Regions from separate parts of the Paenibacillus sp. ALJ109b genome, predicted to be linked through region 2. Evidence: riboswitches for the same ligand, from Rfam matches in the RefSeq annotation. Region 2 holds a riboswitch; each other region holds the start of a gene.
The links. Region 2 has a riboswitch for cyclic di-AMP ahead of G3352_RS11310 (HAD family hydrolase). Riboswitches for the same ligand answer to the same signal wherever they lie in the genome.

Region 1 (10,618 bases), on a different contig from region 2:
AATTTGAGGAGGCTTGGCTGGACGAAGGGTTCACCTCCTATGCAGAAGACAAAGTGATGGAACAGGAATACGGACTTATCCCGAATCTGCCTGTACAATCAGGTCTCATTACTTCTCCAGCTTCTCTGACACAGGACTCCTGGAAGTTCGATTCCCAGAATCAATATGCCGCCAACGTATACACACGAGGCAAGCTTGTATTACTCGGGATAGAACAACAAGTTGGTGCCAAAACGATGGAGCGTATTCTCTCGACCTATGTAAAGAAATACCGTTTCAAACACCCTACTTCGTCTGATTTTCAAAAGGTCGTGGAGCAAGTAACCCGTACCTCCTGGACCGATTATTTTAATCAATATGTATACGGTGACGGCATGGCTGACTTTGCAGTGGAGAAGATCACAATCAATCCTACCCTGAAAGACGGTCAAACGTTGTACGAGTCATCCATTACAGTCCAGAAAAAAGGCAGTGAATATAAGAAGGTGCCTGTTCGAATTATGTTCGAAGATGGGAAAACCATGACGAAAGAATGGGATGGCAGCGAGGAGCGCATTACCTACAAACTGACCTATACTTCCCCTGTTTCCTGGGCCATGACTGATCCGCTGTACACGATTGTGCTGGAGAACCATCATATGAACAATTTTCTGAAAGCCGGACTGGATGAGCCAACCAAATCCCGCTGGAGCATGAGTGCAACCAAACTTATAGAAGCCATATTCGGAAGTCTGTCATGGTGAGGTGGATACAGTGAAAGCGAAAATACGTGAAGGCTGGTTTCTCGTCCGTCAGCATATGTTCATTGCAGCACTCTTATTTCTCTATCAATTAGTATGGGGATACTTTCTTTATCGAATGGTTCAATCAGCTGTGGTTCCGCTACTCCTGCGTTATCCCGACCCTGATGCAGGGGAACTCAGTACAATTTTATTCAAAATGGAGAGCCAACTCGGCCTGACAATGAATCCAGAGGTCCATCGCTATTTATGGATTTTAGGGGCTATGCTGCTGCTACGGATGCTAATTAGCCCTCTCATTCAGGCAGGGCTGCTCTACTCGCTCCAGCATTATAATCATTCGGAAGAGCGCATTCCATTCATTCGCGGCATCAAAAATTTGTGGAAACCAATGCTTCTGCTCCACACTATTCGCACCCTATTGCTGCTGCTACCGGCTTATTGGATCGCACCAAAACTTTATTCCATCCTTATGGAAGGTTTTCATTCCCTCCATCTGCTCCTGCCTGGTATTCCCTATGTTGCTGGTTGGATTGTATACGGGTGGGTTATCCATCATGTCCTGCTGTACATGCAGTTTGGTATCTCGGCTCCTGATGGGGAAGGCGGAGCACGTGGTACGTTTCAAGCTCTATGGATTGCACTACGCCAGGTCATCACTCTAATTGGCATTGCCGTACTGCTGGGTGGCCTACATCTCCTGGTCTTTGGCGCCTTCACTTCAGCTTCATGGTTACTAACGGGCTTAACTGGTCTTATACTACAACAGACGTATCCACTTGCCCGGTGCTTGCTGAGCTTATGGAAGATATGCGCCCATTTCCGGTTATGGCAGTCCAACTCGGTCAAGGATTAACATGCACAGTTAAAAATGGTTACCATCTATATGTAAAGTTGTTTTCATCAAACACCTTTAAACAAGCAAACCTCGACCTTTCCCCGTCAAAGGTCGAGGTTTTTTTTGCTAATTTTTCTGTTAAACGTTGCCAAAGTGATACACCTCTGTTACAATAATCGCAGTGAGTTTTTAGTAACAACTTTGTAATCTTTACCTTCATATTTGTAACTACTTAAAATTTAATCGTCATTTCTTGATTTCGCAGGTGCATAACTAGCATAGCCAAATTCCTAGCACCTGGGAAGCGGGGGAACCAGTTATGGGTGAATTGATCTTGCAACAGAGGGATCATAGGGGACCTTCAACCGAATCCTTAAGCTAACCTCGCAGGCATTGGAAGGGGTATATCTCTTGTTTAAGAAGAAATTAACCGCAGCTGTACTCAGCATCACATTCGCATTATCGCTTGGAGCAGGCAGCGCATTCGCAGATTCAAAAATGGACCAAGTCATTGATTCAGCAATGGGAACTACATACAAAAGCGGAGGAACAACGCTTAGCGGCTTTGACTGCTCTGGGTTCACAAGCTATGTATTCGACAAGCTGGGTATTGATCTGGCTCGCCAATCGAGTTCGCAATTCGACATGGGTGATTCAGTATCCCGTATGGAAATGAGACCAGGTGATCTGGTATTCTTCAATACAACGGGCAAAGGGGTCTCACACGTAGGGATCTTTGTAGGGGATGGAAAGTTTGCACACTCTTCTTCTTCCAAAGGAGTTACAATTAGCGCATTAAGCGAAAGCTACTGGGCTAACCGCTATGTTGGCGCTAAACGCATTATGAGCACGGACGCATATGAGACATTGGCCATCGACTAGGGACAAGCTGAGCAACGTCATGCTGTAACAATAAAACTACTGTAACGAAGCATAATAGAACCGTCTGGTACATTCTCCGCAGGAATGTATCCGGCGGTTTTTTTGTGCTTCGTTTCCTTTAACGTATTCGGGACAGCTATCAAACCTAACTTTAACTTTTTTTAAAAGCTATTTTTCGTTGCTTTGTCCGTGCTCTTATAATGTTTTTACCCATCCCACTATAATATAAACGAAATTACCGGAACTTTTGTTTCACTTTTTTTTCAAAAACGAGGACTTGCCAAATGAACGCCTCTTTTGTAGAGTGGAAACAAGCTTAGATATGGAATGACATATGTATATGGACAAATCAGAATCATTATAGCTTGTTCACAATGAGAGGAGCGTGCAGTTGTATGGATGAAGCCCCTGTGACGTTTCACGTTGTGCCCATGCAAGAAGAACATGCGGAGCTCATCTGCAATTGGCAGTATGACCCGCCTTATAATATTTATAGCTGGCTGCCCTGGGAGCAGATGAAAGCACTTGAAGTGGAATTCGGCGATCCCCAGCTACGAAAAGAACAATATGCGGTGGTGCTGGGAGAGGATCATCAAATTTGCGGCTTCGCTCAATACTTCCCACTTGAAGGTGTCACCCGCATTGGGCTTGGCATGCACCCCGATCTGTGTGGTCATGGTCAAGGAACGGCTTTTGTCTCGGCCATTGTGCAGGAAGCGATTCGCCGGAACCCTGCAAACGAAATTGATCTGGAAGTTCTGACCTGGAATGGCCGGGCCATTCGTGTCTATCTCAAAGCCGGATTTGTTACGCAGGATACATACGAACGACAGACACCAAGCGGTTTGAAGCCCTTTTACTGTATGGTCTATGAAGGTCCACGCGGATAAAAAGAGCTTAAAATCACCCTAGAAAGTCCCCGGTTATGTGATTAGTTCAAAAAATTACCACAAAATGCTATGATGTCACTACAGGTTCCGTTATAATGATATGGATAGTTTCAAGTTAGATGATCTTTCATTCTGGAGGGGACATAAGGGATGCACAAATGGATCATGAGCGGGGTATTTTTTGCAGCGTGCGCTTTAGCTATTGTACTAATGTTTACGCTTCCAGGGAAAGAGGAAGTTGCAGAAGAAGCGAAACCGACGATGCCGCAAGTTACAATGGATGCAGGACAGGCTGAGGCACTGGTCAAAGCAAACTGTATTACCTGCCACGGTGATCAGCTTCAAGGGGGTATGGGCCCTAGTCTGCAGAAGATTGGTAGCCAGGACGATGTGGAGAAGATTTATACCACGATTGTTAAAGGTAAAAGCGGCGGTATGCCTTCGTTCAAAGACAAGCTGAAAGATGAAGAAATCGCGAATATTGCGATGTGGCTGGCGGAGAAGAAGTAATCCAAGACGTCCCAGGCGATCAGTTTGTGGCGGGTTGCATGTGTAGTGCGTATGGCGGCTTCAATCGCCTCCTGCTCTTTACGCATTCTCTAAACCACGCTGACGCTAGATGTACAACGTAGTCGCCCCGTATTTATATTACAGGGTTGCTGTTTTTATCAATGGTTATACAGAGAAGAGGCTCTTACTCTCCCGTACTGGGAAGTAAGAGCCTCTTGGTTATTTCAGGGATGCTCCGATGAAAACATCCACCACGCTATGGCTATCTAGATGCATTAGCGTATCCTGCCTACTGACACCTGCCGCCTCTGATTCAGCTAAAGCATGCATAGATTACTGGGTCTTTGCCTTCTGCTCGGCAAGGAAAGCCTGCACTTCACGTGCGGACGGCATCCCGGACTGGGCGCCGAGCTTCGTCACGGACAACGCGGCTGCGCCCATGGCGAAGCTTACCGCCGCGTCCAGCGTCTCTCCGCGCGCAAGGGCTACTGCCAGCGCGCCGTTGAAGCAATCGCCAGCGCCGGTCGTGTCGACGGCGCTTACGGCGTAGCCGGGCGCACGGCACGCGCCGGCACGCCCTGCCTTTACGCGGCCGCCAGGCGCTGCCGCGTACACAGCCCCCTCGGGGCCGAGCGTCGTGACGACAGCGGCCCCGAGGGATGCGGCGAGCTCTGCGACCGCCGCATCCACGTCTTCCGGCCGGAGATCATCCCGGCCGGTGAGCACGGCGAGCTCGCTGCGGTTCGGCGTGACAACGTCGACGCACCGCAGCAGCTCCTGGGGCAGACCCGGCACCGCAGGCGCCGGGTTGAGCACCACCAATGCGCTGCCTTCAGCCGCCAGTTGGGCGGCGCGGGTGACCGCAGGCAGCGGGATCTCCAGCTGCAGCAGCACCGCTGCAGCTGCAGTCAGGCTTTTTACCGTATCCGCCTCTTCCAGCATCGCAGGCACAACCTGCCCATTCGCTCCGGGAATGACAATAATCCGGTTATCTCCTTTGGAGAGCCAGATGGAGGCCGTACCTGTAACGGTATCATCCAGAATGCGAACTTGCGAGGCATCCGCCCCGCTTTCCGTTAGACTGTGCAATAGGCGTTCACCAAAACCATCCGAACCTACCGCACCAATCATCGTTGTCTGTCCGCCCAGTCGTGCAGCAGCAACCGCCTGATTGGCGCCTTTGCCCCCGGCCAAATAGTGCAGTTCCTCCCCGCTCACCGTCTCGCCTTCCTCAGGAATGATATCCGTCTTCACCACCAGATCCATATTAAGGCTGCCTACGACAGCAATAAGAGGTTTGTTCTGATTATTGTCTGACATGTATGCTTCACTCATTTCCGGTAGTGCGATATAACCGATCCAGGTTATTCCGACCTCATTTTCTCAAAAGCCTCATTATATTGTTGCGCTTCTTTAATATCTACAGATGTGATGCCACCTTCATCCCATGATGTGAGACGCAGTGTGACCGTTGTATAGTCAATCGTAATGAAAGGGTGATGATTGAACGCTTCCGAAATCGCTGCGACCTCGTCCACAAATGCAATCCCTTTCATGTAGTTGGAAAATACGAACTTGCGGACAATCCATCGTCCCTCTTCCAGTTCCCAGCCTTCCAGCCTTCCCAGATGAGCTTCGACTTCCTCTTGCGTAAAAACCATACGTTATCTTCCTCCCCATATGATGGCTCATCACAGACAACTGCCACCGAAACCTTTGGTGCTACCCATAGCAACCCAAACGCATAGGTCCACCGCCCTGCGGTTCGCCCGTTTCATGACTATCATCTTACCACGGACAAGCCTCAAATTCCAATAGTGCAAATGGCGCTAGATCCACTAACCATAAGGCTTTAGGGAGATTCTCCAACTCAGGTTTCCATGCCAAATATCTTATGGGAGCATACTAAATGAGCGGTACAAAAGTCAGCTCTTCTTCCCCAATTAAGATATGAATTCGGTGCTGATCCTTGTCATGAATGACCACTCCACTTCCTACCGGAATGACCGACTCCTCACCCAGTGCATAGAACAGATCTTCAGCGAGCGCCTCATCTACTTCAAGTTGCTCTGTTACACCAAGGCGTGACCATTCTTCCTCATCCATCTCAAAGAAAACATAGCGGTCCGGTATTCGTCCTATAGCCTCTGTCAAATCTGTCAATATTCCTTCATAATCTCGTCCATGCTTTACGCCCATTGGCTTTTCACTCCTATTTAGCCCCTAAGGAGCAGATTTGATCTTATTATACCTGAAAATAACCCTTAAAAAAAAAGGCCATCTGGTCGATAAATACTATACATGACCGTTTTAACTGTTTCTGCAACCCTAAAGGATGCCTAACATTAAACGGATTGCGGTGTAACGTTCGTCCGGAAGCCCGAATAAAGCCGCTTGAAAGGATTCAATTTTATCTCATGGATGAGGTGTATGATGGAAATTTCAACGATTATCGGACTAGTTTTAGGGCTGGTTTCACTTGTAGTGGGTATGTTCCTGAAGGGTGCGCCCCTAATCAACCTGGTTAACAACCCGGCAGCCTACGTTATTATTTTTGTTGGTACGGCAGCAACTATTTTCATGGCATTTCCCATGTCTGAAGTTAAGAAAATCCCCAAGCTTTTCGGGGTACTGTTCAAAAAGCAACAACTGATTGACCGTGTTTCTCTAATCGGCACATTTATGGACTGGGCTTCCACTACCCGTCGTGAAGGTTTGCTCGCACTTGAATCGAAAGTCGAAGATATTGATGATCAGTTCCTGCGCGGCGGTATGCGTATGATTATTGACGGCAATGATCAGGAATTTGTAAGTGATGTACTCATGGAAGATATTCATGCTACAGAAGAGCGCCATCGTGGCGGTGCCTTGATCTTCGCCCAAGCGGGGATGTATGCACCAACGCTCGGGGTACTCGGGGCCGTTGTAGGTCTCATTGCAGCGCTTGCCGATCTCAGTGATATGGAAAAGCTCTCGCATGCGATTGCAGCGGCGTTTATCGCGACACTTCTCGGTATCTTTAGTGGTTACGTGTTGTGGCATCCAATGTCCAATAAACTGAAGCGGATGTCCAAAAAAGAGATGGAAATCAAGCTGATGATGGTGGAAGGCTTGTTATCCATACAATCTGGTGTATCCACCATTGCCATTAATCAAAAATTATCTGTATTCCTGACACCTTCCGAACGTAGACAGTTGGAAGAGAAGGAGGGCTCATCAGGTGAAAAAGGCTAAAAAACACGAACCGCATGAAGAACATATAGACGAGAGTTGGTTGCTTCCCTACTCTGACTTGATGACGTTGCTGCTCGCTCTGTTTATCACATTATTCTCTATGAGCTCTATAGATGCAACGAAGTTTGAACAGATGGCTTCCGCACTGAGCAGCGCATTGAATGGTGGTTCGGGTGTACTGGATCATACCTCCATGAACCCTACAGAATCTACTATAGATTTGGGTAAGAACAAACAGCAGCCTGAAGATATCAAGAAGACAGCCGCTCAGATTACAGATGCGCAGATGGCTCAGAAAGAACAGGAAGATCTGGAGAAACTCAAGAAACGGCTTGATCAATATATTCAGAAAAACGGTCTCTCCGATCAGCTGAATACGAAGCTGAATCAGTCTGAGCTCAAAATCACGATCAGTGATAACGCTCTGTTCTCCTCAGGCCGGGCCGATGTTAAACCCGAATCACGCTCGCTGGCCAAAGCCATCTCGAGCATGCTGCAGGAGTTCCCGGAATATGAAGTCGTTGTGTCTGGCCATACTGATAATGTTCCCATTTCGAACAGCCAATATAAGGATAACTGGGATTTGAGTGCCGATCGAGCACTGAATTTCCTCAAAATTCTGTTATTGAATGAGGCGCTGGACCCTTCGAAGTTCACACCTAGCGGTTATGGAGAGTATCACCCAGTCGCTAGCAACCAAACAGATGCTGGACGAGCTCAAAACCGTCGGGTAGAAGTTTCGATTATCCGGAAATATCAGAGTAACAACACGGCCGTGAAAGCAGTCGGAAAAGATAACTAAAGAGTTGTTCGTTGTAAAAAAGTAATGCTTAAGTCACTCCCCTTCATTACAGGGGAGTGGCTTTTTTCTATCCACTGATATGAAAAAGCGCTGCTTCCCCTTGAGGGAAAGCAGCGCCTTGGATATCATCATTTATTCCATATTATAATCTAGCAAACTGCTCAATTCCGACTTTTCTGCGAGTGTCAGCTCTCTCCAGGTCCCTGTGGCCTGTTCACCGAGATGAATGTTCATAATACGAATCCGCTTCAACTTCCGAACCTCATAGCCAAATGCACTGCACATCCGGCGAATTTGGCGGTTTTTTCCCTCCGTCAGAATAATGCGGAACACCCGCTCTGATATACGAGTCACTGTACAAGGCAGCGTCATTTCTCCAAGGATCTTGACTCCTGTGCTCATGCCTCTTAAGAAACTCGGCGTTACCGCACGATCCACGGTGACAATATATTCTTTCTCATGACGTCCTTCTGCCCTTAGAATTCGATTGACGATATCACCGTCATTGGTCATCAGAATCAAACCTTCCGAATCCTTATCCAGGCGACCAATGGGGAAAATACGCTCTTTGTGCCCTACAAAATCAACGATATTCCCTTGAATGTGCTGTTCGGTTGTACTCGTTATTCCGACAGGTTTATTGAGTGCAATATATACGTGTTTCCGTTTTTCCTTAATAGGTTGACCATTAATTCTTACATCATCGCCATCTTCTGCTTGACTGCCCAGCTCTGCCTTGACTCCATTAATCGTTACTTTCCCGCTTTCCACCAATCTGTCGGCTTCTCGACGGGAACAAAAACCCGTTTCACTGATAAATTTATTAATACGCAAAAGGTAATCTCACCTCATCTAGTTCTCTTCGTCTGTAGGTTCATTGTCCGTCTTATGCTCTTCCTCCATACTCTCCGGTTGCTGTTGGGAAGCAGGCAGCTCGATAATGACGGTCGTTCCCTTGTTCATGACGCTTCTGATATCCATCATGCCCTTATGTGATTGAATAATGCGCTGGCTGACCATCAGGCCAAGCCCTGTTCCCGATTCCTTGCTTGTAAAGAATGGTTCCCCCAGCTTAGGCATCAATTCTTCTGGAATTCCAGTGCCTTCATCCTTAATTTCAATCCGAACCCGACTATTCTCTTCGTCATGATTGAGTTTAATACGAATATTACCTCCGTCTGGCATGGCCTCCATGCCGTTCTTCAGCAAGTTAATGAAGACCTGCTTCAACTGGTTCTCTTCACAGTGTACCATAGCTGAATCGGATGAAGCATTCAATACAAATTCCACACCATGCAGATGCGCCTGACTGTCCAGTAATGATATAACATCTCCCAGAATGAAGCGAATATCCCGTTCCTGAAAATGAACCGCCTGTGGTTTGGCCAGTATCAGGAACTCACCCACAATAAGATTAATTCGATCCAACTCGGACAGCATCAAGTCCAAGTGCCGGTGGTTAAGCTTGTTCGTCTCTTGTTGGAGCTGAAGAAACCCACGCAGGGTCGTAAGAGGATTACGTATCTCATGCGCAACCCCTGCTGCCAGCTGACCAACCGTCGTCAGTTTCTCGGAACGTCTGAGCAGTTCCTCCATACGGTTACGGCTGGTAATATCTCTTGATACGCTGATTAGTGCTGTGATCTCGCCTGCTTCATCCCGGACTGGTGCTGTACTCACGCTGACTTCGACACGGCTACCATCCTTCTTCATCCATGTCGTTTCATTGGACGTAATTGACATACCCTCAATCAACTGGGCATGCTGCTCTTCCATCTCCTCTTCAGTACCAGGAGGGATAATTTTCAACTTACGGCCTTCTACTTCACGACTGCGCCAGCCGTACAACTGCTCAAAGGCACGGTTTACCCGCAGAACATTTCCATCCAGATCCGTAATATGAATCGCATCTGCGGTTTGGTTAATGATCGATTCCAAATGCTCTTTTACCGCACGATTTTCTTCATACATCTGTTTCAGACGATTCGTATAATGGCCCAAATTACGAATCATGGCATTAATGCGATTCGCTAATTGGCCCAGTTCGTCTTTTCTTCTCACTTTCAGACGGAAATCAAAATGGCCATCAGCCACATCATTCACTTTGCCCAGAATAGATTGAATTGGACGCGTAATGTATCCTGCGAGCAAATAGCTGCCAAAGATCACAATCTCCAGCAACACAAGTGAAATGGAGGCATGGCTAACCAGTTGTTCCGATACCATGGAGGATATTTGCTTATAGTCCATGACAATACTAATCACATAAGATGATTCATTGGGGGTGAATATCGGGATGAAACTTTTGAGCACCTTCTGTTCATGAGTTTCACTGACAAAGGATACATTCTGCCCAGTACGAATGGCCCGTACGACCGCCTTGTGATCCTCTTCTGCGGCACCATATTGATAAGTACCGAAACGAATTGGCCTGTTATTCAACTTGTTGTGGTTCGTATCCCTTCCGTCATTGCTCATGCTCGAGCTACCGAAGGTCAATGGATTGATGCCTGTAATCTCCAGAATCGAAGGATTCACTTCACGAATCTTATTCAAAATCTCGTCTGGACCAGAGATCTTCACATAGTCGTCAACAGCGGCATTATTATAGAAGGGATTGATTATGTAATTCCTCTTCCCATCATGATAGTAACCCCAGATATCAACATCTGACGGATTGGATGTAGAATATTCGAATCCATCCGACCAAAAATGGTCTAAT
Region 2 (10,618 bases):
GAGACAAGTGCAGAGGGTGTAAAGACGTTCCCAGAGGATGTGCTGGCGATGTTTCCAGTGCTTGCCACGATGTATGGTCGACAGGGTGGTGATCTAAGTGGCGGGCAGCAACAGCAGTTGGCATTTGCCCGCGCGCTGGCTTCCCGGCCGGGATTATTGCTTCTAGATGAGCCGACAGAAGGCATCCAGCCTTCCATTGTAGAGGATATCCGGCAGGTCATTTTGCAAATTAAGGCAAAGGGTGAAATCTCCATCTTGCTGGTGGAGCAAAGTATTGATTTTGTACGCGGTGCTGCAGATTATATCTATGTAATGGACAAAGGGGCAATTGCACTACAAGGAACACCGCGAGAGCTGGATATGTCGCAGTTTGAGCACCATCTGTCTGTGTAGCTAGGATTCTTGGTGTAGGGTGAGTTCAGGAACGCTTGTCCAGAATGTTGGAGTACTTCGGATATAGTCTTCGGATGCAATCCGGGCAGATATCATGGGTAAATTCGGCATGAGTGTGTTTCTCCAAATAACTCTCAATAGAGTTCCAGCTGTCCTGTTCATCCTTGATCTGTTTGCAGACAGCGCAGATGGGAAGCAGTCCACGCAAAGTACGCACTTCAGACAGAGCCTTCTTCAATTGGCGTTCTGTCTGTTTCTGTTCGGTAACATCCGTGTGTGCAATCAATGCGAGATCAGACTGCAGGGATGGGTCGGCCTGAATTAATGGAGTGAGTTCCAGACGAAACCACCGCTGTTCGTTGTGGACAGTTTGGACGGAGATGTCGTATGTATAACTGTCTTTAAAAGGTGCAGTGATACTTTTTAACTCCTGAACAATCTTCTCATTCTTTGTATTCTCCTCGCGTAATGTCCACCCCTCTACAAGGTGAAGGTAATGAGGCAATTCAGGTGTTGTTCTGGAGGGGCCTGTTACGCTTGGCTTGGGAAGCAGCTGCCCGAGTCCATTTTGCCAAGCGGTGTTGCAGCTTCGAATGATCCAGTTGTGGTCGACGATGATAAGCTGGTGCTGCATGGACTGGAACGATAATCTCTCCAGATCGGATATTAAGTATCTCATGAAATGAGCTCCTCCTTGGCAGAAATCTTATCTTAAATCATCTGGAATTTCCAAAATGTCAGCGACCTGGTTCCTAAACCGGGTTGCTTTGCGTGTGCCGTGAATGAGATTGGACAGACGGTATGGCGGAATGCCATACTGTTCACAAAATGTCTTTTGGTCGACCTGGAGTTCGGTTAGTCGTCGTTTAATGGCCCATCCGAAAGGAGTCACAGGTTTCTTTTTGTTCAAAAGGGTTCACCCCTCGTTGGAATGTAGTGTTCAGCTGGTTATTCTTGGTGTAAAATATATAGATATGCGAGCTGTATGTTTTATTATATACGTATTTGCGTCATCTAACAATTAAAAAAGACGGAAATAAGTGTATTTTAAGATGTTAAATGGCGTAAATACGTTAAATAGACAAAATAATTGACATAAAAAACACGCCAGCAAGGAGGTTGCGGCGTGTTTTTTATATTTTTACAGTGTGAGGAGGCGGGTTATGAAGGGAAGGGGGTAGATTAGGCTCTGTAGGCGTGAAGCCCTGCTCCAAGCATGTGAAAGCTTGGGAACAACGTTTTCATGGACATTGAGGTTGGTTGTACCGGTCCATCGGCAGCGGAGGCGCTGACAGTATGCCATTCATGCTCCAGATCTGCGGCCAGTCGAACCAGCAGGTCCTGGATTGTATCGGTATGAAGAGGAATCACTTTGGAGGCTTCGGTTATGCAGGCACTCATGGCTGAATGCAGATAACCAAGGACCGCCTCCTCGACAGGGATTTCGAGGTGGTGGTTAATCCAGGCGTGAACGGTAGAGAGGCAACCGACGGATTCATACCTAGCCAGGGTTTGTTCGAGATGGCTAAAATCAATCCAGGGGTGGAGTGCATGAGCCAGCTTAATCAGTCGTTTGCCCATTGTGGAGGCGTGTTCTCTAAGATTGACTGGTGTCCGCTGGACATGGACGAGCTTGTCGATGAGGGCTGTACGCCATGCGTCATTATGATCTGCGGCAGTATATATGCCTTTAATCGCCATGCCTTCCAGACGCACGATGCTGGGGTGCAATTGGCAGCGCATGAATGATTCGAGATCTTCGGCGTTACGAATGGTACCTTCAGCGATATGGGTATCCATTCCGAAGGAATGGGTGAAGCCTCCAACCTGGATAGAGGAATCAAGCAGTTTGACGTAATCGAGCAGCTTATTCCCACGGTTCACGATCTTTCGCCTCCTACGTTCGTTAAATGTTATGTTAAATAACATCTATACTCCTTTTTGGTTCGTTTTATGTTCGTAAATCCGAATTATATGATATATATATTCACATAAATATCCGCTTTTTGTCAATAGTTTCTTGGTTTTTTAAATATTAAATCTATCTAATGTTATTTTATATAACTTTATGAGTTACGTTATACTAAGGGGATGTGAAGGATGGTAATGCAAATAAAGTAGAATGATCGGCCTAATCGGGTATACAAACGAGATCAAATTTAATCATATGCACTTCGTAGGAGAAAATGACGAGATTATACGATTTATGGAAGGGAAAGCGCAGTTAAAATGATATTTATAAAAATGCTTTACTTTTAAACATGAACCGGGTATAATCAATTCTGTTGCCGATTATTTACGACATGCGGTCGTGGTGGAATGGCAGACACGCTATCTTGAGGGGGTAGTGGGTGTATACCCGTGGAGGTTCGAGTCCTCTCGACCGCATCATAAGAACGATTAGGAAGAAGCTTCCCGTAAGGGGAGCTTCTTTTTTTATGTGTTTTTTTTACAGTAAAGATGAGTCCAGAAAAAAAGGTCACCCGTTTCCCTGAATGCATGCTCATTCTGTCTTCAGGGGTCGGATGGCCTTCAGTTGTTATTTAAGCAATTCTTTGATGTCTGCTTCAATTTTATCAGGTGTTGTTTTGGGAGCATACCGTTTCAGAACACGTCCGTTCTGATCCACAAGGAATTTGGTGAAGTTCCATTTGATGGCTTTGGAGCCGAGTACACCCGGTGCTTCTTTGGTAAGATGCTGGAATAGAGGGTGAGCGCTTGAACCATTCACATCGATTTTCTCGAACATCGGGAAGCTGACACCATAGTTCATCTGACAGAACTCGGCAATATCATCAGAAGAGCCTTTTTCCTGTGCAAACTGGTTGCTTGGAAAACCAAGAACTTCAAATGGGGAATCTTTAAACTTATCCTGAAGCTCCTGCAGACCTTTGAATTGAGGTGTGAGGCCGCATTGGCTTGCTGTATTCACGATAAGCAGTACTTTGTCACGATAGTTGGACATTTCAACTTCCTGTCCGCGAAGGGTGTTTACTTTGTAGTCGTAGACTGACATGAAAATCGCCTCCATTTCATTTTCTTCTTTCTTCTATTATATTGATTACAATTAAATATTGCAAAATTAATATTGCTTTTTTAACTCAATTTGAAGCTGTCGTGTATGATCTGTGACTGATTTAATACCTAATTTTCGCTAAAGAGAGAATTAGAGAGCTTTGATGAGATGGGTAGAGAATGGATGCGTTGTAAGCGCTATTATTGATGAGAAATGGCAAAAATCCGTCGATTCGGTGATCTGCGCAGACTTTACACCAATATGGCACGGGTGTATGATTCATATCGTAATTCCAATTTAAATTAAATTTTACATGAAAAACGAAACAAACGATAATATCGCTCTGATTAATGATTATAAAAGAACGATGTTTTAATCGCTGAGTTTCCATTCATTCATGGGTGGGAAACGGGGGAACCAACAGGATGAACTGTCCAGGACAGTAGGCATCCATGGGGTGAATTTTCCGGTGACAGCCGGAAATAGGGCGACTCTCGCGCCCGAATCCGTCAGCTAACCTCGTAAGCGTTAAAGGGAGAGGCAACAAGCCGTACGCTGGTTCATAGTGTCTTTTTGCTATGGATTATTGAAGAAGCGTCCGGGAGGCCTTGGTCCCCCACGCTTCTTTTTTGTTGTCTTTTCACGCCAAGGGAGGAACGAATGATGGATAAAGAGATGATCTTAGTGACTGCTCCAAATGAAGCAGGACGCAAATTTATCAAATTGCTGATGTACAAAAAAATGCCGTTTGCCGTTCTGACCAACAGTGCAGGGGAAGAGCGCAGGCTCCGGAGAATCGGTGTGGAGCATGTCATTCGCATGAACACGGCTGCAGCTCAGAAATGGTTTTTGCCGCAAGGCAGTGTCGGCAATGTTTTTATTTTTGAAAATAGCCTAAACCTGACCTGTCGATATTTGCAGATCTGCCGCTCCTGGACATCCAAGTCCTTGTGTGTCATTACGGAACAAAGCCACCCCAAAGGGATCTATCGGGGAATGGGAGCAGACCGTATTGTATATTCCTTGAATGGGGAAGTTGGTTTTCTGCTTAACGGCTAGTGGCTAGTACTATTCCTGTGATTGATCCAGTCTCAGCTGCCTGTTATAATTGAAATCATAAATAAACGGAATCTTGAGGAGACTCATGCATGATGGTGGGTCTTCTTTTTTATGGTTTGGGAAATAGGGATAATTTCCTGTGGCTAACGAGGAGGAATAGGCGTGCCGGATGTACGTGGAATACAATGGTTGTTCTTTGATGTGGGGGATACGCTCGTGGACGAATGGGAGCCGGTAGATGATATTATCGGTCAGTTTGTTCGTGAAGCTTGTGCGCTTGGTTATCAGGTGGAGATGCAGACGGTGCGAGATATATTTGCCACCTCCTACCGAAATTACGAGCAATGGCCGATGAAATTGGCTATTCGTACCCTTATCAGCGATGAGGGTCACCGGGAACAGATACAGGAGAAGCTAAAGTTCCGCAAAGAGCTTGAGCGCCCCTTCGCGTCAGCCGACGCTGTTCTACAGACGTTGTCGCAACACTATAAGATTGGTATCATTGCCAATCAGAGCCCGGGGACGGAAAATCGGCTTGATAGCTACGGCTTGCGCAAGTATGTGGATGTGCTGGCCTGTTCGGCTGAAGAAGGAGTGTCCAAGCCTGATCCTGAATTGTATGCTGTAGCATTGAAACAGGCGGGATGTAAACCCGAGGAAGCGGTCATGATCGGCGACAGGATTGATAATGATATTATTCCGGCTAAGAAGCTGGGCATGCATACGATCCGGATTTTGCAGGGTTATGGCAGGTTCCAGCCGGAGCTTGCGGATGCAGAGCGTCCAGACTGGACTGTTGAATCACTGGAGGAACTTCTTCCATTGTTAATGGTAACTCAAAATTCAGACAACTAAATAAGAGCAAGCAGCATTTAAGATCTAATCGGTATGGATTAGGCTGCTGCTCAAACATATAAAAGGCTGATCGTCTCAAGGTATACGTTACTTGAGTTGATCAGCCTTTTTGAGTTAGACAAAATATTGCGTAGTTCCGTTTAACCTAGAATAACAGAATGGTTTGGATAATCAAATACACATTCAGAACAACGATAACTCCAGCAATGATCCAGGAGATGATTTTGAGCCATAGCTTGTTGGCAAAGGCCCCCATGCTTTTTTTGTCACTCGTAAACATCACCAGTGGAATGACAGCAAAGGGTAGCTGTAGCGACAGCACAACCTGGCTCAGAATCAGTAGTTCCTCTGTTCCGTGCTCTCCGGCAATGGCTGTTACGATGACGGCCGGAATGATTGCAATCAGACGTGTAACCAGTCGACGAAGCCACGCTGGGATACGAATGTTCAGGAAGCCTTCCATTACAATCTGTCCGGACAACGTGCCGGTGAGTGTTGAGTTCTGACCGGAAGCCAGCAAGGCTACACCGAACAGGATGCTGGCGATGGTAGTACCCAGCAGAGGTGTCAGCAGATGGTATGCATCTGTAATTTCCGCGACCTGAGTCATACCTGCACTATGGAACACGGCAGCAGACACAATCAGGATGGCTGCATTGATGAACAGAGCTAGCGTTAAAGCGATGGTTGAATCCATGGTGGAATACAGAATCGCTTCTTTTTTCCCTTTTGGCGTTTGTTCAATCTGACGGGTCTGCACAATGGAAGAATGCAGATACAGATTATGGGGCATGACGGTTGCACCGATAATCCCGATGGCGATGTAGAGCATAGCTGGATTTTGCAAAATCTCGACATTCGGTACGAAACCATGCATGACGCCACCCATATCCGGTTTGGCGAGAAACAGGTCAATCCCGAAGCAGAGGGCAATGGTAGCCATCAGCACGATAACGAGCGATTCCAATGCGCGAAAGCCTTTATTTTGCAGCAAAAGAATGACCAGTACATCGACAGCGGTAATAATGACGCCGTATAACATGGGAATGTTGAACAGCAGCTTGAGCGCGATGGCCGAACCAATAACCTCGGCAAGGTCGGTGGCTGCAATTGCAAGCTCACACAAGATCCATAGCACGATCACAACAGGCATACTAAATCGTTCGCGGCAGGCTTGCGCCAAATCCCGTCCTGTGACAATCCCGAGCTTGCCAGCGAGAGACTGTAATACAACAGCCATCAGGTTTGAAATCAGAATAACGGATAATAACGTGTATCCGAATTGTGAACCACCCGCAATATCCGTTGCCCAGTTCCCGGGATCCATATATCCAACGGCAACGAGGTAACCCGGTCCAACAAAAGCTAGGAACTTTTTCCACCAAGCAGCGTTCTGAGGCACCTTCATGGAGCTGTGGGCTTCCCCGAGAGATGGGGCCATACCCGCAGCCAATGGTTCATTTGAAGGAGTGTTGAACGGATTTTTTTTACTCATAATATAATCACCCGACTTTGAAGTATTGATATTCTATATGAAGAGGAACGGTATCATTCCTTTGATTACATTTGAACGCTTAAACCAAAATCAAAAGCGTAATTAAACTACTTTTCATATGTCTAAACGTTTATGTTGATACTTACATTGTACTCCTTCAATTATTTTTGTCTAGTGCAACTTTTGTGTATGAGGACAAAATTTACTGGAGAGTGAATTGTGCCTTAGTATATTACCCAACCCTGGATAAATTACCTGTGTTCATCCCCAATGCATGAAAAAGATAAAGATGTAAAAGCTGAATAAGGAGCAACAACGTTTCAAAATGAGCCAGAAGTTTAAATTGAATTGTAGGCAACAAAAAATTAAAGGCGAAGGAGAGATTCTTAATGGAAGCTTTATATACAGCAACAGCGACAGTTAAAGGTGGACGTACAGGTTCGGTGGCTTCTTCGGATGGCGTGCTCAAGCATGATCTGAAAATGCCAAAAGAACTTGGAGGCTCCGGTGGTGAAGGAACCAATCCTGAGCAGCTCTTTGCAGCGGGATACGGTGCATGTTATGAAAGTGCTCTTGCCAATGTGGCACGCAAAGCAGGCGTGAAATTGGAGAATGTGGTGGTCACAAGTAATGTATCCATCGGCAAAGATCCGGCGGATGATGGTTTCCAACTGTCTGTACGTTTGGATGTGAGCATGCCTGGCGTGGATCACACTCAAGCAGAGGATCTTGCTCGCAAGGCACATGATTTCTGTCCTTACTCCAAAGCAACTCGCGGCAATATTGATGTGGTACTTAATGTAGTTTAAGACCTGACTCGTAGGAGGAAAGGGAACATATAGAGCAGGGTATCTTTGGATACCTGATGTTCGAGTACAAGACCCTGCTGGCCTTCGGCAGGGTTTTGTATTTTATAACAATTGCGATGCAGGAGATTGCATGTTGAACAGCGTACTATTTTACATAATCTACTCTTGCTTGAAGTCATACATTCGAATAAGGGGGAACGACAATGAGTATTGAAGAGATGATAGAACGACGATTTGTATGTACCAAATGCAGGGGTACGGATTGCAATATTAAGGAAGTATCCATGTCAGGAGCGGGACTTAGCAAAATGTTTGATATTCAGCACAATCATTATCTCTTCGTCGCCTGTTCTTCCTGTGGATATGTAGAAGTATTCGATCCGGATGTGTTGAAAGGGAAAAAACAGGGTCAGGTGGGTACCATTCTTGATATTCTATTTGGTGGGTAAATGTGCGTGAGTTGACATCGAACTAAAATTTCTTTAATATGATTTAGTACTAAGAAGTGTCAATGCATGAACCAAATTTGAATTAACAGGTGATATCCATGTCTTATAGACCGCGTATTGCAAATTTAGAATTAGCTAGTGGCAACAAGGAAGACGGATTGTATGAATTTAAAATGAAATTGGTAGACGGTACACAATGCCGTGTATTCTACTCCCATTCCCCAGAATGGAAGCTAACCAATATCAGCCGTCTACAGAAAACGCCTTGTCCGGTATGTCGCAAAGATTTCATTTGCAAATGCATGGACCAGTGGGCTGGTGACCTGCACCAACAGATGATTGACGACCAATGGATGGAAAAGGCAATTGCAGAGTAATTGCCAAAACAGATACGAGCGTGGGCATAGAGCCTGCGCTCTTTTTCTATTTTTCGTTACACTTAAATAAAATGTGAAAAAAGCGAACGGGATGACTCAAAACGGGTAAGTTACTCTAATAGCACACATGAGGAGGCCACGATTATGACAGCAAACCAAACGGATCAGCATCAGGGACACCCGATTGTGCTTGTGGACGGAGTCTGTCATTTCTGCCAAGGATTAACGAAGTGGATAATCAAGCGTGACCCTGAGGGGAAGTATCATTTTGCATCACTTCAATCGGATGTAGCGAAAAAATTGCTGGAGAAGGGCAATCTGTCCACGGACAGCATGGATACTTTTGTACTCATTGAGGATGGGAAATATTATACACGTTCAACCGCAGCGCTGCGTCTGGCCAAAGGCTTAAAATTCCCTTATCCAGTATTGTACGTGTTGATTATTGTACCGAAATTTATTCGAAATGCCATATATAACATGGTAGCTCGCAATCGATATCGCTGGTTCGGTAAAGATGAAGCGTGTATGCTGCCTACACCCGAAATCAAGGATCGATTCCTTTAAAAAGGCTAAGTGTGACAGATTGTATCGATGCCGATTGATTAATAACGGAAATAATTGGGTAATGAGTACGGATCAATTCTATTTTGGGAGGCAAATAACTTGAAGAAGTGGACTACATTAATTATTGGGGCATTATTAGCAGTAAGCATGACAGCTTGCGGAAGCGATGCAGATAACAGTACAGCAACGCCGCCAGCTGGAAACGAAACGTCTAACGAGGGCAATACAACTGCGGAGCAGGAGACAAAGATCCCTACATTGGATGAGTTAATTGAGAAAACGAATGCAGCGACTAAAGATATGAAAAGCTTCACTACGGAAGCCAATATTGATCAAAATTTGAAAATGGTGGCTGGCGAGCAGTCCCAGGATCAACAGGTGAAAACATCGCTGAAGATGGATATCATCAAAGATCCGATGATGATCTATCAGGAGATGAAGATGGAAATGTCCGGACAGGAAGCGCAGAATGTGAAGCAATACATCACTTCGGATAAGATTTATTCACAGGTGGGACAACAGTGGGTCAAAATTCCTGACGAACAAACAAAACCACTGATTGAGCAGATGCAGGCAAGCATGAATCCGGAAGGTGAGCTGGAGCAATTCAAAAAGATTGCCGAAGACACCAAAATTACGGAAGAAGGCGACAACTACGTCATTAACGCTGACGTATCCGGTGATAACGTGAAGGAACTGGCCAAAGCGGTTATGGAGCAAAATGGATCGGATGCCCAAACTCAAGCGATGCTTGATCAAATGAATATTACCAGCATGAAAATGAAATATATGATCAACAAAGAAACCTACCTGCCTGCAAGTACGGATGTCAACATGGTTATGAATATGGAGCAGGAAGGACAGAAAATCTCGATGGACATGAAGATGACCAGCACGTTCTCTAACCATAATGGCGTGAAAGAGATTAAAATCCCGCAAGAAGCATTGGATAGTGCTAAATAAGAAGCGTAAGGATAAGAGGGTGTGACTCTCCGATGAGAAGTTTTCCTGGTAAAGTTGCTTAAAGATGTGTCTTCTGGAGATGGCACTTCTGATATGAATTTGTGTGAACCGACAGGTTCGCTGAATTCAATCAGGGGTGTTTTTCTTTTTTGTATGCGTTGTGGTCAGAGTATTAACAAACGGGTGAGCAGTAGTGGCTTCCGCATGGGGAGTGATAAGCCTATAAACTACAGAATGCGTATTTTAGGCGTAATTTCTCTTTGGCACATGATTGATCGAGCGGCGAAGCTGCATCTCTTCCTTCCGCAGCTCTTCTAAGCCTTCTGCGTAGCGCACCAGGCTGCCAAATTCGTTGTCTCGAAGGTGAGGACTGGGAATGACTGAGGTCCCTTACGGAGCGTTTAAGCGTCATAGCAACCAGATAGGTCAGAGGATTTCCTCAAGAGGTCAGCATCACTTCCGTTAACCTAACCCTTTCGTGTCCTCAAATATGACTGACAGAAGATCTCTCCCTTGGTCATACAGGGTTCGGTTGTAGACGACGTTAAGACTGATTATCCTGGCTGTATCCTCATCATGGAAGTATCGGCGTTCGAGAACCGTCTTCCCCACTGCTACGTATTGAAAAAAATCTA
Region 3 (10,618 bases), on a different contig from region 2:
GGTACAATTGATATTGAAATGAATTCTAGTATTCGGCTGTAAATGAGCGAGTGATAAGGAATCTCATTTTGTACCTTTACTGAACATATGTTCTGATATATCATGATTGAAGATGTAATGAAAAGATTTATGCTAGAAAGGGGGAAACTAACGGTGAGATTGCTGCAGGCGCTTTTCTTTCCTCCGGAGCAGCCCGGAGGAGTATCCTCTATGATTCCGTATATGCAAGAGAGGTTTACAACCCCGAGGTGGGAAATGGATCTTTTCTCGCTGCCTAAGCGAATTCGCAACAAGGGCAGGGAAGATATCCAGTTTGAGACGTTCGATTGGACTCAGTATCAGGACAGTCCTGTCGTGCAAAAATATATGCAAACCTACCGGGATTATTTGTGGTGGACCAAGCTGCGTATTCAGAAGCCTTACGATCTGATTCATGCCCATCACCCTATTGCGGGGCTTGCAATGAAGAAGGTTTTTCCGGATGTTCCTCTCATTCAAACGATCCACTCCAGTTATGAGCGAGAGCTGATACTGAATGGACGCATTGAGCCGGATGGACCGGAGCATCAATTCCTGTTGGCCATCTATGGTGAGCTGGAGCATCAGGCAGAGCGGATGTTAACAGTATCGGATTCTTTCCGTCGTTATCTGGCTCCCTATGTACAGCATCCCGATGTTATCGGTGTGATTCCGAATGGTTTTGATGAGAAAAGGTTTAAGCCAATCCCCCATGAGAATGCGATACCACAGCTAGTCACCGTATGCCGTCTGGTTCCGGCGAAAGGGCTGGATATTCTGTTCAAAGCCTGTGCGGAATTGAAAGCGCGGGGGCATGATTACGTACTTCATATTATTGGGGACGGACCAATCCGTCCAGACTTGGAAGAATTAGCCCAGCGGCTGGGCATTTATAATGAGACTATTTTTTATGGCTACACGCTGCACCCGGAGGAATTCATGCCATTTTTTGATATCTTTGTACTTCCTTCGCGGGCGGAGGCGTTCGGGTCTGTTTTCGCGGAAGCAGCGCTTAGCTGTCTCGCCCTTGTAGGTACAGATGTTGGCGGCATACCAGAGCAGATCGAGAACGGCAGTAACGGCTTGCTGGTACCTTCAGAAGATCCGTCTGCACTGGCAGAAGCGCTGGAGAAGGTGATGGTTGACCCGGCGTACCGTTATGAGCTCGCTCGTTCGGCATGTGAGAAGGCCAAAACCCATTACTCTTTGGGCAGATCGGTCAATGCACTGAAAAAAATGTATTTGCAATTCCCGAGCCAGTTCTAACTTCTGGAAAGGGAAAAGAAGGAAGCCGCTGCGTAAACAGCGGCTTTTTTATATTTAGGGAAATGATGTTTCGCAACAAAAATACGTTGTTATAGGTGTTTGTTACGATCTCCAAAGCTTCCCCATCGATCCATAACTAATTTTGCACCCCAGATTAGTGCCAAACTGCCGAAAATGGGGTAAAGGATAGAGAGCAGGGAACTGAATCCAAACTGGCTAAGCGAATAACATAGCAGCATGATGGCCAGTATGATTAGTTTGGGATGTACATGGACATGCTGCCTGAGTTGGAGCGTCATTCCATAAATATCGGCTACAAATGTACTGAAGATTTCCATAAAAATCAGGGATACATAGATGGACTGGACTACCCATCCAAGTTGAAAGGCAATGCTGCCCATCGGAATTTCAAATTGTGTGATGCCAGGCATCTGGGCTGACATGGCGAAGTGGGCTGCCATAAGCATGAATCCTACACCAATCCCGCCCAGAACGCCGCCCCATTTGAGTACCTTTCGGCTGCGAATCTGGTTACCCACCGGAACGAGCACTGCTTGGGCAAGTGCCAGGTTGAATGAAGTATACAAAAGAGGAGATAACCAGACCTGGATTGGATTGCTGTCCGTGGTTAATGTAATAAATCGGTTTGCGCCGGGATGATGTATGGTGCTGGTGATCATAAGCAGAGAGAGCAGGAGCATCATGGGCACCACGATACTGTTCATTTGCAGAATAGCCTGAATACCCCGTCCAAGCAGCAGATATGTACCTATAAGGGTAACAATCAGTCCGGTCTGGTAATGAAGCCCTAGATGCTCTACAAAGACCGACCCTGCTCCGGCCAGCATGACACTGTTTACTCCAATGAGAATTACAAGGGTAACCCATGTAATCCAGTTTCCTGCTTTATGACCGAATAGATGCTTGTTGAGATCTTCGTAAGAGCGCGAGCCGGTATCATGGGCAATCAGCATCATTTTTGTACCTAACCAGACAAAGAGCATGGTCGATAAGCCAATGGTAATAGTGGCCCATTTGCCATACTGGGTAAAGAACTGCAATATCTCTTGCCCTGTTGCAAAGCCGGCTCCTACTACCGTTCCAATGTATGTAAATGCGATCTGCAGCACCCGAAATGCCTGTTTCATGCGTTTCCCCTCTCAGGCCCCTGAATAGTTTGGACATGTGGGTGCCATGGTACAAGGTATGCTTGACCCGTCAAAGTCATGACAATTGAAGTTTGGCAAAGGGTCATTTAACATGCTCTGAACAAGAGCAAAGGCAATTTCGCTTGAACTGAGAGCCTGATCTATGATACTTTTACGTCATAGGATAGGCTTGGGAGGTCAAATTATGGAAGTATTGAAACAACGAATTTTACAAGAAGGCGTAGTCATGTCAGATCAGGTGCTGAAGCTGGATGGTCTGCTGAATCACCAGATTGACCCTGCATTGACGATGGAAATGGGACGGGAATTTGCCGCTCGTTTTCGTGAAAGTGGGGTAACTCGGGTCATTACAGTGGAGTCTTCCGGGATTCCGGTCGCTTTTGCTGCCGCACATGAACTGGGTGTTCCGCTGGTATTTGCCCGTCGCAAAAAAACACTTTTGGCTGACCCCGATGCCTACTGTGAAAGAGTACCTTCTTTTACCAAAGGGATTGTAACGGATATTATGGTGTCCCGTGAATATATTCATGAGAATGACCGCATTTTGTTTATTGACGATATCATTGCGAATGGCGATGCCGCTCGTGGTGTCATTAAAATTATCGAACGTTCGGGTGCAGAACTGGTTGGATTCGGTGTTGTGGTCGAAAAATGTTTTCAGGCCGGAGCGCGCACCATTCGTGAGCAGGGCATCCCGGTTGAAGCGTTGGTGCGCATTCGTTCATTGAACGATGGTACCGTGCAATTTGACGATAACGAATTGTGACTTTTTAAAGGAAAAAGTGCCTATTTTTATAACAATGCCTTTGCATGACCGCTGATTTCATTTATAATGGGGTTATGTTAGGGAGAGGAGGCAACACCATGGGTAACCAACCGGCAACAGAACAATTTTTTATTGATAAGCTGGCGGAATCGAAAGTACATTTTGAGCGTGCCCTGGATTGTAAACATACGGAATTCGATGACCTTTATCCCTATATGATTGAACATCCTCAATTTTTCTGGTACAAACGCTACGTTGCCTGGTCAGAATTGCTGACGATTGTAGGCTTGTGCGAAGAGTTGTCCTTCTCTTGGAAAGAACAATTTACACCGCATCAAGTGGAGTACCTTGAAGAACGTGTGATGTCCGCCAAAGTGCTTGATTTTTGGTTTGAGAAGAACGACAGCAAAGAGCACGCGCAGCGGTAACTTTCAGTCGGGACATATTTTCGAATGACATGACAGTCCAATACAGTCACGTGAGACCTAAATGACTTTTCATTTAGGTCTCTTTTTGTAAATAATTTTTTTTGGGAAAGTAGGCGCCATGAATATGATCAGTGATGCAGAATTGGATGCACTGCGTTTATCGGGTGAGAAAGTAAGGGTAGTACGGGACGAGATTCAGTCTAATGATGTGACAGGCATTGTAGTGGCTTGGGACGGGGAGCAGGTGCTCATTCGCCGTCAGAATCGTCGTGTGGTTAAGCTTGATCGGAATTATCAGTATCAGTTGTTCAGCGAACCACGTAAGAGCCCGCTCGAAGAATAGGACAGGCGTTTTTAGGTTCATTTACCATGGATGTTTTGGCATAATTACACCTCTCGGGAGAAAAGATAGGTACAGTGAGAGCTTGTAACATATCAGCCGAGAGGATGTGCGGTAACCATGACATTGATGAATGATAAGGTCCATGCCTATAAAGATCAGATTGGTGAATTAAGCGACGTGCTGCCAGCTGTGGTGAAGTCTTATCATGAGTTCACTGGAGAGTGCTTTCAGGCAGGGGCGATTGATGCCAAGACCAAACAGCTGATTGCGCTGGGCATTGGACTGTTTGCAAACAATGAGGTATGTACGTTTTACCACGTGGAAGAAGCGCGTGCCAAAGGAGCGACCGATCAGGAGATTATGGAGACGGTTGCTGTGGCTGGAGCTGTTGGCGGAGGCCATGCGTTGTCTCAGGGTGCAATGAGAGTACAGAAGGCTTTACATTAAAAGCTTTGGTTAAGACTGATTATGACCTTGCGTATCTCTAGAATCAATATCAATGTAGACAAAGATAGACGAAGAAAAGGCTCCGGTTATAACCGAAGCCTTTTCTTGTTTAACTTATATTTTGCCCAGCATTTTGTTATACATAAACTGTCCTGTTACCCGGCGTGCTGTTACGTAACGATCATTGAAGTAAGGATTAGATAATTGTGTGATGCTAACGCCCTTGCTGCTTGAAGCATGAGCGAACTGTCCGCCCCCGATATATACACCTGTATGTGAAATACCATTACCCATCGTATTAAAGAATACCAGGTCACCCGTACGCAGATTAGCTTTGGATACAGGAGTTCCGGCCTTAGCTTGTTGCTGGGAAGTACGTGGTAATTCAATGCTATATTTGTTGAAAATATATCTCATAAATCCAGAGCAATCAAATCCGGCCATTGTTGTGCCGCCCCATTTATAAGGTATGCCAGTCATGTTGTTAACGACGGTGTTAATACTGCTTGCCTCTGTGCTTGCTGCACCGGATGTAAATAGTACTGCTGCTCCAAAAATGGAGATGATAAGCTTTTTCAAAATTTTTGTTCTCCCTTCGATGCCTACGGAGTTAGCTAAGGGTTCGGTAGAAGGTTCCCTATATTTCCTATGTATAAGAATAATTCACCCAAAATGGTTCCCCCGTTTTCAAACATGAAACTCGGCAAATGAATAATTAAGTTTTTGTAACCTTTTGAAACTATATTGCATAAATGCGAAAATGTCAAACCGTTCTTGAACACTTCTTATCATCTCAATGTTAACGGAATTATCGCTATTTATGTAGAAATAACTCGAATGTTGGGTTCTAACAGATGACAAAAAAGTAACTACTGTTTCAAATGCAGGATTCCAGCTTCCTAAAACTTGAAAGAAGAGGTGGGTATGTATTACAGTGCATGTTGATAGTATTGGTTTTGCATGAAATGATGGAGGAATATAGCTTTACACATTAGAAGGGGAATTATTTTTTTGTTGACACTAATTACCTGCACATGATATATTATTTCTTGTCGCCGCGATATAATTTCTCGGAGATACAATATACGCGGTCGTGGCGGAATTGGCAGACGCGCACGGTTCAGGTCCGTGTGGGCTAACCCCCGTGGAGGTTCGAGTCCTCTCGACCGCATCATATGTAATACGAAGAAAGGTTCCTAGAATGGCATTACTGCCACTCTAGGAACCTTTTTTCTTTGTTTACGAATTAGAGTGATTGCTCATCCTGGTTGTCTTCAACCCATTCCCTTAATTTGAGCAAAGATGAAGTTTTTATTTGTTTATTTATCCATTAATGGAAATATGTTTGTTCTGCGACGGTTTGCCCCTATATTTCAGGCTAATTGTACGTAAAATACCGAATTGTACCTATCCTGGAAATCCACCATACACTATTCTCTTCTCGTATGGAAGCGCTATCAACAGGAATTTGATTGACCAAATTCAGAGGGGGTAGGGATAATTTGAAACGAATCGGAAAAAGGATGGCAATGTGTTTCATGGTGTTCATGATTGCGGCAGTGCAGTTCGGAATTATGGGAACGACAGGTAATGTGGCACAAGCAGCAGATAAGAGCCTGGCCCAAAAGCCGTATATGGGTTGGAGCAGTTACAGCATGCAGGTATATGACGGGGCGGGTAACTGGACATCTGCTGAGAGTATTAAGAAGCAATCGGATGCGATGCGTGAGAAGCTGCAAGCCCATGGATATGAATACATTAATATTGATGCTGGCTGGAACGGTGACGAAGATGAATACGGCCGTCCTATTCCGAGTACTGTTCTTTATCCAAATGGATTTCAGGAGGTCATCGATTATGTCCATAATAACGGACAGAAGATCGGAATCTATCTGATTCCTGGATTATCAATCACAGCCTATGATAAAAACCTTGAGGTTTATGGGACGGGCGGGGCATGTCGTATGCAAGATATTGCAGTAAAACCGCTCGTTGTTATGGATGCTTGGGATTCGTACACGTACAAAATTGATTTTTCGAACCCTTGCTCACAGAAGTACATTGACTCCATCGCGGATCTTCTTGGCGAGTGGGGTATCAACTTTGTCAAATTCGATAGTGTGACGCCAGGATCGGGAATTAATAACCTGAGCCGGGATGCACGCGGTGATGTGGAGGCATGGTCCAAAGCCCTGGACAGGAATAACATCTGGTTTGAGCTTTCCTGGGCGCTTGATCACAATTACGTGGACTTCTGGAAAAAGTATGCAAACGGCTGGAGGATCGACTGGGATGTTGAAGCCTACGATAGCAGTAAGGGCTTAACGGAGTGGTCGAGTATTTCACGCTTATTTCCCATAGCGGCCCTCTGGTGGCGGGATGCAGGTCCCGGAGGCTGGAACGACTTCGATTCACTGAATGTCGGGAATGGCTCGATGGATGGTCTGACCAAGGTTGAGCGGCAAACCGCCACGACCTTCTGGTCTATCTCTTCAGCACCGCTTTATACAGGTAATGATTTAACAAGGCTGGACAGCTATGGATTGGAATTGCTTACTAATGACGAAGTCATTGCCGTCAATCAGGCCGGACGTCCAGGCCATCCGGTTTCCATGGAGACCCAGCAGCAGGTTTGGTACGCTAATAACGGAGATGGTACTTACAGTGTAGCCTTGTTCAATTTGGGCGACCAGAGTGCGGAGGTTAAAGTCAAATGGAGCGATCTTGGCCTCAACGGTCCTGCTTCGGTCCGCGACCTGTGGAGTCGTTCCGAACTGGGAACCTTTAATAAGGAATTCAGTGGCGGCGTGCTGGAACCCCATGCTTCTCGAATGCTTAAAGTAACAGCGTTGAAAGGCACATCAGCCGTCAATGACGATGATACAGGCATGCGTTATAGCGGGGATTGGCAGCGCAACGGGGGCAAGGAGCAGACAGATGGGAGACAGGATCTGAGCATAGCGATTAAGGAATCCTCTGGTACTGGTCCAGCGAATAGCAGTCAAGAGGGTACCTTGGACGCTGAAGCTGACAATGCTGCAAATTCAATTTCCGTGGAAGATGCCGCCACTGTTACCAATGAGGTCTACATTAATGATGATGATAGCAGTATTAAATACACGGGCTCATGGAACTCCAATACCGGCAGAAGTTACGGTGATTACAATGGCGATGTGCATTTTACTGAAAAAGACGGCGATTATTTTGAGTATAGTTTCACGGGCACTCGCATTGAACTGCTGACGGAGAAGGATAAAGACCAAGGAGACATGATTGTCACCCTCGATAATGGAGCACCTGAAACTGTAAACGCCTATACCAGTGGAGAAAGGGAAGTCCAGCAGGTTTTGTACAGCAAACTTGATTTGGACAACGGCCCACATACCTTGAAGGTGGTCAAGGGCTCGGGCCAGTATATGTTGCTGGATGCGCTTAGAGTAACCATGGAAATTCCTCCTGGAGGGCAGAACAGCACCATTAGTCCGACCTCTGCAAACTTTGACAAGGAGACGGAACAACAGAAGGATGTCACCGTGAGGCTGTCCTTGAACGGCAATACGCTGACCGGCGTTGAAAATGACGGGGTGCTCCTCAGTGAAGACGACTACACGGTGGTCAATGACAAGCTGACTATCAGGAAGCAGTACCTCACGCAGCTGCCTATAGGGACAACGAGTCTAAACGTAATCTTTAGCGCGGGTGATCCGCAGTCTTTGGCAATAAGGATCAGCGATACTACGGGCATTCGATTTATAATGATCAATAACGACGATCCGGCAATCAAGTACAACGGCTCCTGGTCACGAAGCACTGGCAGAGGTTTGGGTGACTATAAGGACGATGTGCAGTATACCGAAAAAAACGATGATTCTTTTGAATACACCTTCAAGGGAACGGGGATCCAGTTATTTACGGAGGTTGACCAGTCACAGGGAGACATGGATATCTATGTTGACGACCAATTCAAGGAAACAGTCAGCGCCCATCGTAACGGTCGGTTGGCACAGCAGAACCTGTACAGCATTTCGGGGCTGCCGGATGGGCAGCACACGCTCAAGGCAGTGAAGAAATCGGGGGAATACATGCTGCTCGATATGCTCAAAGTTGAGCTTCCGAATCTAATTAATCCGGTAACCACGGATTTCGACAAGTCAGCTTCCGCTCAGACGGACATTGATGTGACGCTGCTGCAACAGGCGGAAAGCTTCAGTGGTATTACTAACGGATCATTTGATCTGGTTCCGGGGTCCGATTATACAGTTGCAGGGAACCGAGTTACACTGAAAAAATCGTATCTTGCTGCCCAGCCTGTGGGAACGTTAAATCTCAGTTTTTCCTTCGGCGGTGATTATCTCAATGACGTACATTCTACGACGGCGGATGGAGCTTTCTTCGAATATACCTTCAAGGGTACCGGAATAAGCTTGATTACACCTATGGGACCGGAGCAAGGGGAAGTCGATATCTATGTCGATGGACAGCTGAAACAAACCGTGAACGCATACAGTCCGAGTCGCCAAATAATGCAGGAGATTTACAGCATCTCAGGACTGGTGAAAGGTCAGCATACACTCAAAGTTGTGAAAAAATCTGGTGATCTTATGCTGGCCGATCAACTGAAATTTACTGTGCCTACTGGAAACGGAAACGGTGAACCAACGAATCCGTCCAATCCGTCGAATCCAGGCGGTCCATCCAATCCAGGCGGACCATCGACTCCAGTCGTCCAGCCTTCAGACACTTCTGTGCCAGCGCCAACTCCTGAATCTGGAACTACAGACGGGACAATAGGAACAGAGGGTGGTCAAGATATTCTGTACAAGGCGTATATTCAAGGATATCCGGGCGGTTTGTTCAAGCCAGATAACAAACTCACCCGTGCAGAGATGGCAACCATACTCACATTGGTATCTGAGAAAGAAGCCACAGGATCTGCTGTTGCATTCAGTGACGTTAAAACTGAATATTGGGGAGCCGACGCCATTGCTAAGGTAAGCAAGATGGGGCTGATGAATGGTTACAAGGATGGCACGTTTAAGCCAAATCAGCCGTTGACTCGTGCGGAGATGGCCAGCCTTGTGGTCCTTCTCGGTCTGGCTTCCGATACTTCAGGCGATGGATTCTCGGATATCGGTGGCCACTGGGCCAAGGAAGCCATTTTGAAAGCGCAAAGCGCAGGCATTCTGAAAGGTTATAGTGATGGAACTTTTCGACCGAATGCCTTACTGACAAGAGCGGAAGCCGTTGTAGCAATCAACAGAGCTTTGGGCAGAGCACCGCTCACGAACGTTTCGCGGGCGCAGTGGAAGGATGTTCCTTCCACACATTGGGCCTTTGGTGATGTTGAAGCAGCATCGGTCGATCAGATTGTAAATCCCCGGACAGAGGGGGAAGAACCAAAGAAGAAATGATGTGAACTAGGATTGGGGGCCATCTCGGCCCCTTTTTTCTGAATGATAAGAAGGTATGGAAAAGGAGGGTTACTGTACACAAAAACAGGTTTTTGGAGTCGCGTATCATCTCAAACCAAAGAACTTCGGAAATGTTAAAAAAAGCAATGATAATCTTCTTTTTATCGTTGCCTTTTATTCATTCCCGAATGAAACATGATTGAAGAATGAGATAAAACAATTGACTAACCCGGAAAATATTATTATCTTTGATAACGCTACCAATACCTCAAGGAGGGGGAGGAGGGTTACCCATTAAATATTCCAATGTTTTTCGTAAATTTTTAATTTCCTACGTGATCATTTTGGTGATACCCAGCATTGGCGGTTATATGTCTTATCTGACGTCCATCTCCGTAACACAGTCCATTTCCATTGAGAATAGTGTTACCCAACTTCAGAAAAGCCAGGAAATATTGGAGGGCCGCATGGCGGAGGTGGAGGGCTTCACCCGACAGCTTGCGGTCAATCAGGAATTGAACGTTCTTATGAATGAAAGGGACAATGAAACCAACGTATATGGGATATGGAGAACGATGGAGAATGTGTTGACCTTTGGACAGACCAATGATTTTCTGCAAAATTATTATATTTATCTTGCGAATTACAATCTAATTTTGACCCCGGGTTCTTCTTACAGACCAAATCACTATTACGCTGATTTCCGTTATAACGATCTTTCGTTAGAAGAATGGATGAAGGACGTGTTGGGGAAGACACATCGGAGTGAG

Region 1: another riboswitch for cyclic di-AMP. It lies ahead of G3352_RS18900 (C40 family peptidase); the one in region 2 lies ahead of G3352_RS11310 (HAD family hydrolase).
Region 3: another riboswitch for cyclic di-AMP. It lies ahead of G3352_RS22955 (C40 family peptidase); the one in region 2 lies ahead of G3352_RS11310 (HAD family hydrolase).

The regions. Positions count from the first base shown of each region.
Region 1 covers NZ_JAAIFP010000018.1:28,158-38,775, forward strand. The annotation lists gene G3352_RS18890 (M1 family metallopeptidase) at 1-743, shown strand, start outside; gene G3352_RS18895 (hypothetical protein) at 754-1,596, shown strand; cyclic di-AMP (ydaO/yuaA leader) riboswitch at 1,849-1,986, shown strand; gene G3352_RS18900 (C40 family peptidase) at 1,990-2,460, shown strand; gene G3352_RS18905 (GNAT family N-acetyltransferase) at 2,856-3,350, shown strand; gene G3352_RS18910 (c-type cytochrome) at 3,501-3,860, shown strand; gene rbsK (ribokinase) at 4,194-5,180, opposite strand; gene G3352_RS18920 (4a-hydroxytetrahydrobiopterin dehydratase) at 5,225-5,521, opposite strand; gene G3352_RS18925 (hypothetical protein) at 5,766-6,059, opposite strand; gene motA (flagellar motor stator protein MotA) at 6,294-7,094, shown strand; gene motB (flagellar motor protein MotB) at 7,081-7,896, shown strand; gene rluF (23S rRNA pseudouridine(2604) synthase RluF) at 8,029-8,730, opposite strand; gene G3352_RS18945 (PAS domain S-box protein) at 8,749-10,618, opposite strand, start outside.
Region 2 covers NZ_JAAIFP010000008.1:355,016-365,633, forward strand. The annotation lists gene urtE (urea ABC transporter ATP-binding subunit UrtE) at 1-393, shown strand, start outside; gene G3352_RS11285 (nitrogen regulation protein NR(II)) at 419-1,072, opposite strand; gene G3352_RS11290 (hypothetical protein) at 1,100-1,303, opposite strand; gene G3352_RS11295 (urease accessory protein UreF) at 1,576-2,277, opposite strand; tRNA gene G3352_RS11300 (tRNA-Leu) at 2,699-2,781, shown strand; partial or broken gene G3352_RS31695 (hypothetical protein) at 2,889-2,957, shown strand; gene G3352_RS11305 (glutathione peroxidase) at 2,933-3,409, opposite strand; cyclic di-AMP (ydaO/yuaA leader) riboswitch at 3,777-3,952, shown strand; gene G3352_RS11310 (HAD family hydrolase) at 4,070-4,468, shown strand; gene G3352_RS11315 (HAD-IA family hydrolase) at 4,631-5,323, shown strand; gene G3352_RS11320 (Nramp family divalent metal transporter) at 5,469-6,764, opposite strand; gene G3352_RS11325 (organic hydroperoxide resistance protein) at 7,208-7,627, shown strand; gene G3352_RS11330 (zinc ribbon domain-containing protein) at 7,831-8,076, shown strand; gene G3352_RS11335 (hypothetical protein) at 8,175-8,453, shown strand; gene G3352_RS11340 (thiol-disulfide oxidoreductase DCC family protein) at 8,598-9,020, shown strand; gene G3352_RS11345 (DUF6612 family protein) at 9,120-9,983, shown strand; gene G3352_RS11350 (hypothetical protein) at 10,560-10,618, shown strand, end outside.
Region 3 covers NZ_JAAIFP010000025.1:177,366-187,983, reverse strand. The annotation lists gene G3352_RS22985 (glycosyltransferase) at 154-1,284, shown strand; gene G3352_RS22980 (YkvI family membrane protein) at 1,374-2,432, opposite strand; gene G3352_RS22975 (xanthine phosphoribosyltransferase) at 2,638-3,219, shown strand; gene G3352_RS22970 (hypothetical protein) at 3,318-3,647, shown strand; gene G3352_RS22965 (hypothetical protein) at 3,772-3,990, shown strand; gene G3352_RS22960 (carboxymuconolactone decarboxylase family protein) at 4,108-4,437, shown strand; gene G3352_RS22955 (C40 family peptidase) at 4,552-5,016, opposite strand; cyclic di-AMP (ydaO/yuaA leader) riboswitch at 5,022-5,153, opposite strand; tRNA gene G3352_RS22950 (tRNA-Leu) at 5,525-5,608, shown strand; gene G3352_RS22945 (X2-like carbohydrate binding domain-containing protein) at 5,940-9,848, shown strand; gene G3352_RS22940 (helix-turn-helix domain-containing protein) at 10,220-10,618, shown strand, end outside.